DNA from 4 places in the Sporomusa sphaeroides DSM 2875 genome. Region 1 is predicted to be linked to each of the others. Evidence: riboswitches for the same ligand, from Rfam matches in the RefSeq annotation. Region 1 holds a riboswitch; each other region holds the start of a gene.
What was found. A riboswitch is a leader RNA that binds a small molecule or an ion and turns the genes downstream of it on or off. The one in region 1 is predicted to bind cobalamin.
Positions count from the first base shown of each region.

Region 2: another riboswitch for cobalamin. It lies ahead of SPSPH_RS03410 (TonB-dependent receptor plug domain-containing protein); the one in region 1 lies ahead of cobT (nicotinate-nucleotide--dimethylbenzimidazole phosphoribosyltransferase).
Region 3: another riboswitch for cobalamin. It lies ahead of SPSPH_RS03155 (HD-GYP domain-containing protein); the one in region 1 lies ahead of cobT (nicotinate-nucleotide--dimethylbenzimidazole phosphoribosyltransferase).
Region 4: another riboswitch for cobalamin. It lies ahead of SPSPH_RS05255 (nicotinate-nucleotide--dimethylbenzimidazole phosphoribosyltransferase); the one in region 1 lies ahead of cobT (nicotinate-nucleotide--dimethylbenzimidazole phosphoribosyltransferase).

Region 1 is NZ_CP146991.1:4,146,031-4,150,199, reverse strand. It holds gene SPSPH_RS19140 (ABC transporter substrate-binding protein) at 68-1,234, shown strand; cobalamin riboswitch at 1,394-1,579, shown strand; gene cobT (nicotinate-nucleotide--dimethylbenzimidazole phosphoribosyltransferase) at 1,702-2,748, shown strand; gene SPSPH_RS19130 (nicotinate-nucleotide--dimethylbenzimidazole phosphoribosyltransferase) at 2,741-3,799, shown strand.
Region 2 is NZ_CP146991.1:756,962-761,130, forward strand. It holds gene SPSPH_RS03395 (ECF transporter S component) at 1-87, shown strand, start outside; gene SPSPH_RS03400 (hypothetical protein) at 265-597, shown strand; gene SPSPH_RS03405 (MerR family transcriptional regulator) at 761-1,600, opposite strand; cobalamin riboswitch at 1,942-2,122, shown strand; gene SPSPH_RS03410 (TonB-dependent receptor plug domain-containing protein) at 2,240-4,169, shown strand, end outside.
Region 3 is NZ_CP146991.1:695,640-699,486, reverse strand. It holds gene SPSPH_RS03165 (sirohydrochlorin cobaltochelatase) at 1-781, opposite strand, end outside; cobalamin riboswitch at 1,009-1,189, opposite strand; gene SPSPH_RS03160 (hypothetical protein) at 1,230-1,928, opposite strand; gene SPSPH_RS03155 (HD-GYP domain-containing protein) at 1,967-2,539, opposite strand; cobalamin riboswitch at 2,826-2,994, opposite strand; cobalamin riboswitch at 3,297-3,478, opposite strand.
Region 4 is NZ_CP146991.1:1,210,343-1,214,511, forward strand. It holds gene SPSPH_RS05250 (iron-containing alcohol dehydrogenase) at 1-1,002, opposite strand, end outside; cobalamin riboswitch at 1,335-1,531, shown strand; gene SPSPH_RS05255 (nicotinate-nucleotide--dimethylbenzimidazole phosphoribosyltransferase) at 1,682-2,716, shown strand; gene SPSPH_RS05260 (sensor histidine kinase) at 2,851-4,065, shown strand; gene SPSPH_RS05265 (response regulator) at 4,087-4,169, shown strand, end outside.

The DNA of each region.
Region 1 (4,169 bases):
GGCCAAGTGCGAGCCTGGCAAAAAGCAAGCGGTTTATGGGTCAAAAAAAGGGAGGAGAAATTGGGTAATGCGTAAAACAAGTGTAAAATTAGTAGCCGTACTAACCGTTGTGCTGTTAATGGCAGGAGTTATGGCAGGCTGCGGCGGGACCGCTTCCAATGACATCAAAATTGGTGTTCTAAATGAAATGACTGGCGGTAACGCAACCATGGGTACTTCTTCTGCTAATGGTGCCAGAATGGCTATTAAAGAAGCCAATGCCAAAGGCGGAGTGCTTGGCAAACAAATAACCGCCGTTGTTGCCGATAATAAGAGTGAACCTTCTGAAGCCGCCAACGCTATGACCAAACTGGCAACTCAGGACAAGGTAGTCGCCATCACAGGTATGTTTGCCAGTTCGAACGCCATTGCTGCCTCCAGTGTAGCTGAAGCAACCAAAGTTCCGCTTTTAGCAGTAGGGGCAACCAATCCGAAAGTAACGGTGGATGAAAAAACCAATAAGGTAAAAGACTATACTTTCCGCGTCTGCTTTATTGATCCGTTCCAGGGGACGGTAGGAGCTAATTTTGTCCTCAATAGCTTAAACCTTAAAAAGGCCGCTATCTTAGTGGATAATAGCAGTGATTACAGCAAAGGACTGTCCACCTTCTTTGAAGAGGCCTTTACTAAAGGCGGCGGCGTGGTTTTGTCCAAAGAAGCCTATTTGCAAAAGGACCAGGATTTCAAGACTATTTTAACCAAAATAAAAGCCCTTAATCCTGAAGTGCTGTATGTGCCCGGATATTATGAGGAAGTAGGCAAAATTGTAAAACAAGCGCGCGAATTGGGCATTACTGTTCCCATTATCGGCGGTGATGGCTGGGATTCGCCTAAACTAATAGAAATTGGCACAGCCGCCGCGTTAAATAACACCTACTTTACCAACCACTACTCGGTGGATAACACCAGTCCCACCTCACAAGCTTTTGTTGAAGCTTACAAAAAAGAGTATGGATTAGTGCCGGATGCATTGGCTGTTTTGGGTTATGATGCCGCCAATCTGCTGATTGACGCCATCAAACGCGCTAACAGTGTGGAGCCGGCTAAGATCCGTGAGGCGCTTGCCGCCACCAAAGATTTTGCTGCTATCACTGGTGCGACGACCTTAAATGCCACCCATGATGCAGAGAAAAATGCCGTTATTATTGAAATGAAAGATGGCAAGCAAGTCTTTAAAGACACCATTAAGCCGTAGCCAGGTTCTGCGGATAATCATGCTTTCAGAAAACAGGCCGGGAATATTCCCGGCCTGTTCATATTGACGGTATTTACAGGACTCTGTTATAATTAAGGAAATTTTGCATAATACGGTTAAGGTGCCGCCGGCTAGTATCTTGTGTCACTTAAAATTTGAGATTAGATGGTGACACAAGGTACTACTACCGGGGGAGAATAGGGAAGTCTGAGTATGGCCACACCATACATAAGCGCGGGCCCGCCACTGTACCGGAGGAGAGCTTACACAGGCCACTCGTCAAGGGGAAGGCGTAAGTATTGATGAACCGGGAGCCAGGAGACCTGCCTTACACCGTTTTACATCCTTCATGGAAAAGAAGGCTTTTTTGGGATTGCCCAAAAGAGCCTTTTATTTTTGCCCCCTGTTTTTTGCCTAAGGTTTGGCGCAAGCCGTGTTTTCTTTACTTAACATAATGGGAGGTTGCTATGAGTTTACTGCAAGATACCTTAGTGAAAATTACTGCCCCGGATACTGTGATTATTCAGCAGGTACAGGATAAGCTGGATAGTCTGATCAAGCCGGCAGGCAGCCTTGGCCGGTTGGGAGACATGGTCAGACAGTATGCAGGCATCACCGGTGAGACCGAGCCGCGCCTGCCCCGCAGCTGCATGGTGGTAACATCTGCAGATCATGGAGTTGCCCGGCAGGGTATCAGTGCCTATCCGGTGGAAACTACTATGCATATGACGGCCAATTATCTTATCGCCAAAGGGGGCAGTGCCAACGCTTTTGCCAATTTCAGCGGTTCTGACCTGGTGGTGGTGGATGTTGGGGTGGCAGGTGACTTATCCTATGTTCCCGGACTGTGGCACCGGAAGATTGCTTATGGGACTCAGGATTTTACCCAAGGGCCGGCCATGAGCCGGGAGCAGGCTGTACAGGCAATCGAAACCGGGATTGAGATTGTCAACAGTAAGGTGAGTGAAGGCTACAATTGTTTTAGCCTGGGGGAAATGGGCATTGGCAATACGACGGCCAGTGCTGCCATTGTCGGTGCGTTTACCGGCCTGGAGCCGGACAAGATTACCGGGCGGGGGACCGGCATATCGGACAGCCGCATGCAGGTAAAACTTGCCATTGTCCGCCAGGCGTTGGCGGTTAATAAACCGGATGCCAAAGACGGGCTTGATGTATTGGCCAAGGTTGGCGGGTTTGAGATCGGAGCCCTTGCCGGGGTTGTTCTTGGTGCTGCCGCTAATCGCTGTGCTGTCATAATTGACGGCCTTAATACCACGGCGGCGGCTTTGATTGCCCATGCCATCCAGCCTGTAAGCAAAGAATACCTGTTTGCGTCCCATTTATCCGGTGAACCGGCCCATATCATTGCCTTGCGCTGTCTGGGGCGGGAAGCGTTTGTCGACATGGGGGTCCGGCTGGGAGAAGGCATCGGCGCTTCAGTCGCCATTGACATGTTGAAGGCAGCCGTTACCTTGCTTGATAACAGTAACCGGGGAGGGCAGGCTCATGTTTAACGATATTCTGGCAACCATCAAACCCTTGGATGAGCAGGCGATGGAGCGCTGTCAACTGCGATTGGATAACCTCACCAAGCCGCTTAACAGTTTACATTCTTTTGAACATATTGCCCGGCAGCTGGCTGGGGTTACAGGCCATCCCCGTCCCCGCAATCTGGAAAAAAGCATTATCATTATGGCTGCCGACAGCGAAGCCGCCCTGGCAGCCAGAGGCAGATATGAGCAAACACCAACCGTCCAAAAGATTAATAATTTTTGCCAGGGCCGGTCTGTGATTAACAGCTTTGCCGAACATGCGCAGGCCAAGCTGGTCCTGGTGGATATCGGCGTTGCCGCCGGGCTGCCGCCATACGCGCAAGTCCGGCATGAAAAAATTGCTTATGGTACGGCAAATATGCTGCAAGGTCCGGCATTAACCAGAACGCAAACAATACAGGCCGTCAAGGTGGGAATCCAAACGGCTTCAGAGGCCATCGCCAGCGGTGTGCAGGTAATCGGACTGGGTGAAATGGGCATAGCCGGCACAATTTCCGGTTTGGCGGTTGCCTCCTGCTATAGTGAACAGCCGCTGGAAAACCTCACCGGCCGTGAGCGGGTGATTATCCGGCGGTCCTGGGTGGTAAATGAGCCTGATAAACAGGATCCTCTGGATGTATTGACAAAAGTAGGCAGTTTGTCAATGGCAGGCCTGGTGGGAGTAATTATTGGGGCGGCTGCCGGGCGGGCCGCCGTAGTGCTGGATGGCCTTGTCACCAGTGCAGCCGCCCTGCTTGCCGTACAAATGGCGCCGGCGGTGAAAGCCTATCTGATTGGTTCGCATTTTGCCGCCGAGCCGGGACATAGGGAAGTTCTCGGTTTGCTGGGACTTCCGGCCTATCTGAAGCTGGACATGAACCTAGGTGAAGGGACAGGCGCCGCATTAGGAATGTCGCTTATTACCGCTTCGCTCCATGTAATCAATGATATGAAAACCTTCGGTGAAGCCGAAGTCGCCGTAGCGCAGGACGGACCGGGCGCTTTGAAACAAACCAAGGCAGTCAGAGATTAAGTATAATTTTCAGAGGACAACAGACAAGAGCTGTTGTTCTTTTTTATGCATTTTGTCCGATGACTAACCTTCAGATGGGGTTAAAACCCCACTTGAAGCTAAGTCTACTTTATCAGTAACCGGTGCAGATGTATGTAAATCAAAATGGTTTGTAATTTTTCGTATTATCTCAAAATTAAGTGAATGGGAAATATAAAATTTTCTTATTTATAAAAAAAATAACGACATATCTCAACATGAATCTCATTATTTTTCGCTGAAATAAGAACATGATATGACAAAATATCCAACCATGTGATAGAGTTCTCTAAAATTCTATGCAGAGCAAACTTTATGTCGAAAGAACTAGGACTAAAGTCCTGAAGGAATT
Region 2 (4,169 bases), 1.6 Mb from region 1:
TGGCCGCAGTTGGTTACCGGTCTTGCCGGAGGTGTTCTGTGTCATTGGCTGTATAAACGCCTGCCAGCAGCCGGTAAAGTAAGATAAAACAATTAGTGGGACAAGGGACAGGTCCCTTGTCCCACTTCAACTATATCATGTGAGATATGGAGACTGTGTTTATGTATTTGTTGTGAAACAACGACTTTTAAAGAATAGCTTGACTATATGACCGCTATATAGAGTAAAGTAGACAGAAAAGCTATATTTTAAGGGGTGAAAATAATGAATACGGAAAGAAAGCATCCTAAGTATCAAATTCCTAATGAACCGCATGCCAAGCATCGTTATGAAAGTGCACTAAAGCATGTTCAACTGGCGCGAGAAGCCGGGAAAAATTCGGAAGAAATTCATGAGATTTTTCGCAAAGTAATGAATTTCGACTCTAAAAATATCGAAAACATTTCTCAAGATGAGGCACACAAAAAATACCGCACCGCAGTGATTCATGCCCGGAAGGCGTTAGAAAATGGCAAAAATCCTGAAGAAGCTCATGAAATTTACCGGAATATTCTCTCGGGAAATACGGCAGGAAAATGTCATCACAAAGTTGATTAACTGGTGGTAAGCTTATGCCAGGCTATGAAAGCTATGAGTCCGGGAAGGTTTAGGCAATGATGATCCAGTTCAAGGAGCATGAAATGCCTGAGTATACCCTAAATGATGGAAAAGGCGGAATTGAGCTTAGTTAAAGAAACTGAGCCCAATTCCGCCTTTTGTTTTAGCAGGTGGTGTACTCCACCTGAAAAGAGATTTGATTGATATATGTTTTTGTATCAGTAGTAAGCCAGTGGTTTTTCAGCGGGAAAACATATACATTACTGACAATCTGCAAGGCATTGCGTTGCACAAAATCGAGGATTTCCTTATATACGGAAGCTACTTGTTGGTAATAAGTTCCTTGGAAGCGTATGGTGAGATATAATCCCTCCGGACGGATAAAGCAGTGCTTCTTAGGAATGGAATGAGAAACAGGCGTAAAATATTGTATTGTTTTATTAAATTTTTCTGCAAAAAAATCATCTTTATCTATGATCCAGCCGGTAGTAAATTCCTTGAAGTGTTTTTTGGAGAAGGCGGTTTGATTATGTTTGGACAGAAGCCTGAACCGTTCCCGCAAAGACATGGTTTCGGTTAAAGGTTCACTGACAAATAGAATTTTTTCTTTTTGAAAGTTTACTTGAATTTGATTGAACCGGGTTTTGCGTATTTTTTCTATTGTTTGTAAAGACAAATGTAAGCTCTTTTTAATGTTTAGCGTATCTTCTATAATTTTATCACATTCTTTTTCTTTCGCCAGTAATATCTGTTCGAAATTATCAACATTGCGATCTTGCAGATAATTCTTTATGCCCTGAATGGAAATATTTAATTTCCTCATATTTAGAATAATTTCCAGCAAGAGATATTGAGAAACCGAGTAATAGCGATAGCCGTTTTCGCTGACATAGGCTGGAACTAATAGTCCGTGTTTGTCGTAATAAAGCAAGGTTTGCTTGGGAATAGCATAGAGAGAGGCCAATTCACCGGCGGTAATATAGTTTTCTTTGTTAATTGTCATATGTTGTATTCTCCTACGCTTATTACATATAGGAATCCAGGTGCATAAAACAATGGTTGAACCTAAAACCTTCTTTTATCCCCATTATTAATGATGAATTGGGTTTGTGTCAAGAAAGGTTAGTTTTTATTTAGGATAAAAGCTAGCTCCTCTTATGTCGGGATAACAAAAGTGGTCAGGCCTGGGAAAAAAGACTTGACTATATGACCGGTATATAGTTTACCCTTATAATCCAGAGTAAATTTTGACATATATCTTCTAAAAACGACGATTTTTGATAATGTTTGCTAAAATGGTGAAGTGAAGTTGTATATTGAGTTAAGTGTTCTTCTCTGATGTGAATTGAATATTGCTAGACAGGTGCCCTGTAAAGGGCTTAATAGGGAAGTCCGGTGCAAGACCGGCGCGGTCCCGCCACTGTAATGGGGAGCAAACCAAAATACCACTGGGATGAGAGTCCTGGGAAGGTTTGGGAGAGCTATGATCCAGAGCCAGGAGAACTGCCTGTCTAAAGATCGCCGTTTTACCCACGAGTGATGGGGAGGAGATTACAGTTACACTAGCTTATTTGGAATATATTCCAGGTGAGTTTTGTTGTTTTGCTGAATTTGCTCCTGGTTCTAGACCAGGAGTTTTTATTTGGCTGTTGCTGTAGAATCCTCCCGGCTGTCATGGCCGGGAGTTTTTTATTTTATTATGAAAGGAAGAATGAGGATGAAAAAGAAAAGCGTTCTGAAAAAGCGTATGTTAGTCACGGCCATCATTACCGGCTTATGCTGTGGGGGAGGGCCGGCAGCTTTGGCTGCCGGTGCAGTGGAGGATTTTACCCTTGATTCGATAATTGTAACGGCTACCCGTTCTGAAAAACCTGATGTTGAGGTTCCGGCTTCTACTACCATTTTGACGAATCAAGATTTAAAAAATACCGGTGCTGAGAATATACAAATGGCTTTGCAAAAAATTTCCGGTTTTTCCTACAGTACTTATGGACCTAACGGAAATCCTTATTCTACTATGTCCAATCCAATTATTATCCGCGGCGTAAGTAATGGCACATTGGTCTTAGTAAATGGAGTCCCGATTAATATGTCCGGCAGCTACTATCTGGATTCCATTCCGGTGGAAAATGTTGAACGGGTGGAAATTGTAAAAGGTGGTGGCGCGGTTTTATATGGCAGTGAAGCCATGGGCGGCGTTATCAATATTATTATGAAAAAGCAATTTGATAATACGATATCGACAGGTTTTGGCAATTATGGCCAGCAAAATCACAATGCAACCTTTAATATGGGAAAATTGAATCTGAGCTACAGTAAGACAAGATGGGGCAGTTTGGATAAAATTCAAATTACTAACAGTGCTGCAGGGGACAGAACGACTACCTTTAGGGGTTCTGATAAAGACAGTGTATCAGTAGAATATAATTTTAATGATAAGTTATCGCTTTCGTATAACTATATGGACAATGAAAATGGATATCAGACCTGGTTTGGCGATAACTGGAAGAAATTATTGGATGCGCAAGCAGGCGATTTACAAAATGATAAAACCTATACAAACAAGTATAATATAGCACAGCTTAGATATAGTGATGAAAATCTAAAAGCCAGTTTGTATTATAATCACAATAAGCCTACTTCAAGAGGGTTTGCTAATTATAATAGTTCTGGAAAACTGAGTCCCGCGCCTGATAAAGTCGATCAAAAGGATAGAACTTACGGGATTGACGCCCAGAAACATTGGCAGATAAATGACAGGGTCAATACTATTTTTGGATTTACATATAAAAATGAATATTTTAATCAGATTAAACACATCGTTGGGACTAAAACAGAGCAGGAAAGAAAGGTTTATGGTATTTACGGACAATGGGAACAAAAACTCAGTGATGCGAACTCTTTCATCTTAAGTGCCCGTGAAACCTGGACTGCCGGTGCTGCCCAAGATGCAAATTACAACAATTTCAGCACATCCGGACAATTTATTCACAAATTAGGTGAAAAGGATAATATATACGCCAGTATTGGCCAGTCGTTTATTTTGCCTACCTTTAAGCAAATATACGGCAGCGCCTACAATCTGTTGCCGGCACCGGAATTAAAGCCGCAAACCGGTGTTAATTATGAGCTCGGCTGGAAGAAGATAGATGGTGGTCATAGGTGGAAGGCGGCGGTGTATCATATTGATATTACCGATAATATTACTGCGACCTGGGACTCGACAACAGGAATATCAAAATATACGAATGAAGATTTTAAGAACACCGGCGTTGAGTTAACCTGTGATATAAGCGGGGAAAATAGCTGGTCATATAGCTGGGGGATTAATTATGGCAATCCTCAAACAAAAGCTAAAGGCAATGATCCGAGAGTGAAAAAATACTGGGACAGACAATATGGACGTCTGCAATTGACAGGAGGAGTAACTTATCAAAAGGATAAATGGAGTACAAGCTTGAATGGAACTTATTTAACAGAACGTGTTGCCGCAACAGCTACTGCGCATTCTCAAAAAATGAAGCCATATTTACTGACTAGCTTGAGCACCACTTACAAAATGGATGAAAACA
Region 3 (3,847 bases), 1.5 Mb from region 1:
CCTCTTCATCACCGGCCATATCGTTGGTAGCATGGTCACCGGCTACCAGCATGAACGGCATAAGAGTAACTTTTTTTACTTTGTTGGCTTTTAATTTAGCCAGCATATTGTCGAAGGACGGATACCCTTCCACGGTGAACAGATATACGTTTTTATAGCCTTCATCCTGTAATTTAAGCTGCATGGCGGCATAAGCCGAATTTCCGGGATGGCTGCCACCATGTCCCATCAGTACAATGGCTTCGTCTTTTTTCTGTTTGGGGAACTGGTTTTCTAATGCTTTAGCAGCAGCTAAATAGTCATCAGGTTTCTCTTCTTGTCCCATAAAATACATAATAGGTCTGCCTAACGCAATTTTGTCAAAGGTTTTAGCGGCTTCATGATGTTTTACAACACCCTTCACCAAATCAAACTCTTCACCGGCAGCAATATGCAGCGGCTGAACAATAACTTCATTAAAGCCTTCGGCTTTTAAACGGTCAAGCGCTTCTTTTTCGGTATCGATTTTCACGCCGTCACGTTCAGCAATTCTTTTAATGATAATCCGGGAAGTAAAAGCCCGGCGAACTTCGTACTCGGGAAATTCTGCTTTTATTTTGGTTTCAACAGCTTCAATGGTTGTCTTTAAGGTTTCAGGATACGTAGTACCAAAGCTTACAACTAAAATAGCCTTTTTGCCTGCCTGAGCCGGTGCAGCCGCTGCCAGTGACGGAACCAGACTTACGCAGCCAAATACAGCCAGCATGCACAGGGTGGTGATAATCGAATAGATGTTTTTCATTGGCCAAAAACAACTCCTTCATATTTTTTGAGTACCGGACACGCCTTCGTTACCAGGATGATGGGAGCAGCCTGTGATTAAAACAGCAAACCTCTCAACCGTAGCGGTGAGAGGTTTGAACAGTAGCCCGAACAGAAAGCTCCTGGTGTGTAAACCAGGAGCGAATTAGCCAGTTACGCCATAAAAGCGCCTACTATAATCCCCTCCCCATACCTCGTGGGTAACAAACGGCGATTGTCAGATAGGCAGTTCTCCTGACTCCGGATCATAGCCTGCTTAAACCTTCCCAGAAAATACATCCCAGTGGTATATCTTAAGCCTGCTCCCCGTTACAGTGGCGGGACCGCGCCGGCATTTAACCGGTCTTCCCTATTAAGCCTGTAAGGCACCTATCTCTAACATATGTAGTTTTCTTATGAAATTAGCATAACACTGCAGGAAGTGATTGTCAATCCATATTAAGCTGAATCGTATCTACTATATCACGATAAATCAGCTGAATATTGTAATCACCGATACCATAATGCGGATATTTCTCGTTTATTTCTTTTATTACAAACGGTTTATCTTTGTTTTCTTTAACCATTTTTGTTATGGCTAACCGAATATCACTATTAGCGGAAATATAGTTTGTGTACAAGTTAATTCCTGCGTTTAATTCTGCAAAAACCGGATACTTTTCTCTTGCTGGCCATCTTTGCAAGAGAACCTCCCGGTATATCTCGTAATATCCCGCAGGGTTAATTTGATAGGATATAAGTATTATGTCCTGCAAACTATCATATTGCCAAAAATCGTGCCGGATAATATGCAAATGCACTTCCCCCTGATAGTTGCTGGCATCCAGATAGGCGCACAAGGTTAAAATATTCATCTGACAAAACATATCGGCATCAAACCATAATATAATCTCCGAATACGAGTGACTTAATAATGCCTCTAGTTCTGTCACCGTCAATTCGTTATAGCGCTCATAATCAACCTGTAAGGTTTCTGCCCGTAATTGAAAGAATTCCTCACTAAAAATTGTCTCCGCGCATTTCCCGGTAATCATGGATTCATTAAACGCAATAATCTTCTGGCCTGAAATGCCTTTAGTCTCTAAATAGGATTTCAGTATTGAGCCGTTAGCAATATGTAAAATCATACTACACATCCCTCTTATATTATCTGATATCAACCGGTTTATGCGAAATTAGCAACCGCTTTTAGTGTTTCTACTTTCCTTATATAACTGACAAATTGCCGGCACAGCCACGGATCAAACCGTGTCCCGGCGCAGGTTTCCACTGCTTGCAACGCCTGGCGGCCGCTTAGATTATTCGTTCCTTGCCTGTTTGTCATCTCATCGAAAGCATCGCAGATAGAAAGCATTCTGCTTAAAAAGGGAATTTCGGCTTCTTTCAGGCCTTCCGGATATCCTGTTCCATCATACCGTTCATGGTGATAACGAACAATAGGACTTATTTCCTTCAGCCCCACACTATTAAGGATGACCCAGCCATATACCGTATGAAGTTTGTGCATATCCTGTTCGTCGTCTGATAATGGTTCAAGTTTATTAAATACATTGCCAGGCAGGCACAATCTGCCGATATCATGCATTAAGCCACAATAATATGCTATTTGTATTTTTTTATCGGAAAACCCCATACAATCCGCCCATTCCAGCATGTGCATACCAACACTTTGACAATGCCTCAATGTAGCGGGGTCATAGTTGTGAAAAAGTTCCATTAACTTTTCAATTCTCCTCATTGGTATCCTCCTTGTTTATAAACCGTCTTAGTCAGTCAAAACCGTTAAAGCGAAGGGCAGGACCCACGACAGTGATGGGAGCATTACGCTATTATCTCCCGCTGCAATATTGCGGCATCCCCTGGAAAGCTGCGAGCCATAACACAAAAGTCTCCCTGCTGAAAGGCAGGGAGACAGACAAAACAGTAGCTATACCGATAAAATTCCGGCGTATAACATACGCCGGGACAAAATAAGCACAAGCCAAACTGCTGCGCTAATCCCCTCCCCATCGCTCGTGGATAAAACGGTGATTATCATATAGGCAGTTCTCCTGGCTCTGGATCATCGCTGGCTCAGGCCTTCCCAAGAGTGACATTTTTTGAGTTTGCTCCCCATTACAGTGGCGGGACCGCGCCGGTATTGCACCGGCTTATCTATTAAGCCTCGCAGGCACCTATACTGTCATATTAAGTTTTCCCGGTGTATTCAACTGCTCTTGCCACGCTATTGGTTGTTGAATACAATTTTTATGTTAAAGTATAATTGTAAAAAATTAGGGCCAAATTGGCCCGCGCGCCAGCGGCGCAAAAGTTCGAAAGGAGCGTTTTGAGAAGAATGTCCTGAAGAAATATTAAAACTCCCAACCGTTGAAAAGCTGGGAGTAATAATCAGTAGACTAATAGAAAGCTCCTGGTTTATATACCAGGAGCGAATTAATCAGCTACGCCATAGAAGCGTCTACTGTAATCCCCTCCCCATACCTCGTGGGTGAAAAACGGTGATTGTCAGACAGGCAGTTCTCCTGACTCCGGATCATGGCTTGCTTAAACCTTCCCAGGAAATACATCCCAGTGGTATAACTTAAGCTTACTCCCCGTTACAGTGGCGGGACCGCGCCGGCTTCTAACCGGACTTCCCTATTAAGCCCCTAAGGGCACCTATCTCGAAATATTTAGTTTATCCTTGCTATGCATATGACTATACCATATCCGGAAATACCTGTCAATACCGCCCTGACAAACAGTCATTTAAGAATTCATTTATATTAAATCAACCAGGGGTACTCTTGACGGCAATCAACCACATAATCAAGATATACCGTATTGTCTTTAATCTTGTAAATAAAGAGGTAACGTTTGTCCACAAGCAGTTTCCTATAGACATTTGCGATCAATAAGTCATGCCCCATGTTCGGGAAACTTTTGCAAGAATTTTGCAGATTCAATTATACCTAGTCTTAGCTTATCCGCTGCCTGGGAACTAACTTGAGCGACAAAACGGACATGCTGCACAAGCATTTCCCCCGTTCGCTCCGAGAAAATGACC
Region 4 (4,169 bases), 2.0 Mb from region 1:
GTGTAGTTTTGCCGGTAATTCCAGCGCCTTATTGAGCTGCTGCACCAACTGGATGAAGCGTTTTGCAGCGGCTTCTGCCGGTAAGCCTGTGGTGTCAATCCCGGCGGCGCGGGCCAGATCAGCATACCTGGTTACGGCTGCCGGCAGGTTGAATTCCATGACGGCAGGCAATAAGATGGCATTGCATAAACCATGCGGCAGGTTATAGAACCCGCCAAGCTGGTGGGCAAGTGCATGGACATACCCTAAGCTGGCATTGTTAAAGGCAATACCTGCCAGATATTCGGCATAGACCATGGCTTCCCTGGAGGGTAAGTCATGGCCGCTTTGGTAGGCGGTCACTAAATTGGCGCTGATTAATTCCACGGCTTTAACGGCTTTGCAATCGGTTACCGGGGTAGCATTGGTGGAAACATAGGCTTCAATGGCATGCGTCAGGGCATCCATACCGGTTGCGGCCGTTAGACCGGGAGGCATGTCCAGCATAAGTTCGGCGTCACTGACAGCAATAATGGGGGTAACATGCCAATCATTGATAGTCATTTTTACATGCCGCTCTTCATCGGTAATGACACAAAAGCGGGTTAATTCACTGCCGGTACCGGCAGTGGTATTGATAGCAATAAGGGGGGCGGACCGCTTGGCGGATTTGTTGAGACCTTCATAGTGGGCAATTTCGCCGCCATTGGCAGCTAATAGCGCAATGGCTTTGGCGCAGTCATGAGGAGAACCGCCGCCAAAAGAAATCAAAAAGTCGCAGCCGTTATCCCGGAACAGTTTTAACCCGTAATTTACCTGAGCTACCGTAGGATTAGGTGAAACGTCTTTATAGATTATGTAAAAAATACCTTCGGCATCAAGTAATGCCAGCAGCTTGTCAATCAGCCCGGTTTCAACGAGTGTTTTGTCGCTGACAATCAGTGCTTTTCTAAACAGCATAGGTTTAATGTAACCGGCAATCCGTTCTGTGCAGCCTGTGCCCAAAATACTAATGGGTGTCATAAAATATTCATGGATTTTTTGCACGGCAACGGCCTCCCCTTGCTCTGTAATTTTCTAAAACGATACCATCATTTTGCTGTTTGTGCAAGCTTGTGAAGGACAGGCAGCGAAAGGACCGCAAAAAAATGACATACTATGACGAGGGATAACTATTTTGGCAGGCAAATGCCTGCGGCAGCGCTTTTGTTTGCCGGACAACCGGACAGGCCGGGACAGCGGGGGAAAATAGAACTATTTTGACTAAATGCTTTAACATCTTGCGAACCCTGCATATACTGACAGGAGAATGGTTTTGACTGTAGAAGTGTGCAAAAAAAGTAGATGGATAATTGCATATCTGCCACCATACAGGTGCCTCTTAGCAGTAAGAGGAGAATAGGGAAGCTCGGAAGGATGCACAATCCTTAAACGACGCGGTCGCGCCACTGTAATCGGGGAGGAACACCCAAACCAAGCCACCGGTAATCGGGAAGGCCAGGGGTTCTGATTATCCGTAAGCCAGGAGACCTGCCTGTTTTGGCTGTTATTTACCTCCGCGCCAGAGGTAGTACCGGAAGGACAGGATTTTATGAAAGTAAAACCCAGCCCTTTGGGGCTGGGTTTTTAATTTAAATGCTGGAGGTTATAAGGCGTGCATCAGCGGTTCTTCCGGATAAGTATAAAATGAGGGGGCGTAAGTATGGATTATCGGGCTAAAGTAGACAATTTAATCAATGGTGCGGCAAAGCCGCCGGATAGCCTGGGACTATTGGAGAAGCTGTTTAAAAAACTGTTGCTTGCATGGGGGACCATGCATCCGGAAATAAAACCATATCACTTGATTTTTGCTGCCGACAACGGCGTGGTGGAAGAGGGGGTAGTGGACTTTCCCAGTGAGATTACTTACCTGCAAGCGCAAAATATGGTGGATGGCCGGGCGGCGATCAGTTGTTTTTGCCAGGCCAATCATGTTCCGTATTCGGTAATTGATATCGGCATCAACAATACAAAAACAGCAGGCATATACCGGCGGGTGGCGCCGGGAACCAGGAATTTTATGAAAACAGAAGCCATGACTCAAGCCGAATTTGACGAGGCCTGGCGGGTTGGCGAGGAAATGGCGGGGTATGCTATTGATACTCAGGGTGCTAATTTAGTATCCTTTGGTGAAATGGGGATTGGCAATACCACTACGTCCTCAGCCGTACTGCATGCAATGACCGGGATACTCCCTGAGTTTGTTGTCGGTTATGGTGCCAGCGCTCCGACTACCGATATGTTAAAGCGAAAATGCGTGGTTGTGGCCAAAGGAGTTGAGCGTCACCGGGAAACCTTCTGCAGGATTGAAGATATCCTGCGGTGTGTGGGCGGTTTTGATATTGTCGCTATCTGTGCCGGGATGACAGAGTGCGCCAGGCGCAAGATTCCGTTTGTTATCGATGGCTTTATCACCGCGGTAGCCTTTGCCTGTGCTTCCCGGATAAATCGAGAAGTGGAAGCCTATGGCCTGCCTTCTCATATGTCCAAAGAGCCGGGCATGGGCTATGCCCTGCTGTTAGGCAATATTTTGGCCGATGATGTGCCAATTCGAGCCAACATGGCTTTAGGGGAGGGGACGGGAGCTGTTTTAATGGTCTCAATGCTCAGGACGATGGCGTATACCATGTATACTATGGCCAGGCTTGCCGATTTTGCGGTCAGCAACCCGGATTCGCAGCATTTGACGGCCATATGATATTATTTTTGGTGGAGCACTGTCAATTTATAGCAGGAATTGACAGTGCTAATAGCCAAAATATCCCCTTATCAGGAAAATTACAATGCTGATTTCTTTTATGCTATCTATAGTTTGGGTAGGGGGGATGTTTTGTGCATAACGGCAAACGGTTTAGCCTTGACGAGATTATTAATGTTCAGAGCCTGCAGGAGATACAAAATAAATTTTCGGAAGCCACCGGTATCGCTGCTGTTACTGTTGATGCAAACGGTGCACCTGTAACCAAACCCAGCAAATTTACTGATTTTTGCTGTTATGTTCGTTCCTTTCCCGACGGGTTTGAGCGGTGCAAGGCTTGTGATGACCGGGGCGGACGCAACGCTATGGAACAGCAGCGGCCGGTTGTGTATCATTGTCACAGCGGTTTAACCGATTTTGCCGCTCCCATTATCGTCCAAAACGAATATGTAGGGGCATTACTGGCAGGCCAGGTTGTATTACCCAATCCGGATTTTGATGCCAAGCAGGAAATGTTCAACCAGCTCTTACCTCTGGGCATGGATAAAGAGATTCTATCCCAACTGTTTGATAAAATTGCTATTATTCCTGAGCATCGTTTGCAGGCAGCGGCTGATTTGCTGCATCTTATGGCTAATTATATTGTGGAAATGAGCGCAACCAATCTGGTGCAAAAACAGCTGATGACCGAGCTGAAGGCAAAGTCCGAGCTGCAGAATTTGCTCCGGGCAGCCGAGCTGAAGGCACTGCAGGCACAGATTAACCCTCACTTTCTGTTTAATGCCCTCAACACCATTGCCCGCTTGTCGTTGCTCGAAGGTGCGGAGCGCACACAGGAAGTTGTCCATTCGTTGTCAGCTCTGTTGCGCACCAATCTGCGGGATATGGAGGAAATGCGCACCCTGCAGCAGGAAATCAAGTCTATTGAGGATTATCTGAGTATTCAGCAGGTGCGGTTTGGTGACAGGATTCAGGCCACCATTGAGATACAGCCTGAATTGATGAAAATATCGGTTCCGGCCCTTAGCTTGCAGCCCTTGGTGGAAAACGCCATCATTCACGGACTTGAACCCAAAAAAGAGGGCGGACATATTTATATCAGCGGCTATGTTGCCAATAACAATATAATCATCAGGGTGTCAGATACCGGGGTGGGAATTCCTCAGGAACAGATCGGCGCTATTTTAAAAAGCGAAAAGCGGTCAAGCAAAGGTCATCTGACAGGAATCGGACTGATTAATGTTCACCAGCGCATTCAGCATTATTTTGGCGAGCAGTATGGTCTGCGCATTGAAAGCAAAGTTGGCGAAGGCACCGAGGTTTATCTGTCGTTACCGTCTTATTGTTGATAAAATAGAGGAGACACAGCTATGTATACACTATTGATTGCCGATGATGAACAATTGGAACGGCAGGCGTTACGCTTTATTATTGAAAAAAGATGTCCGGATGT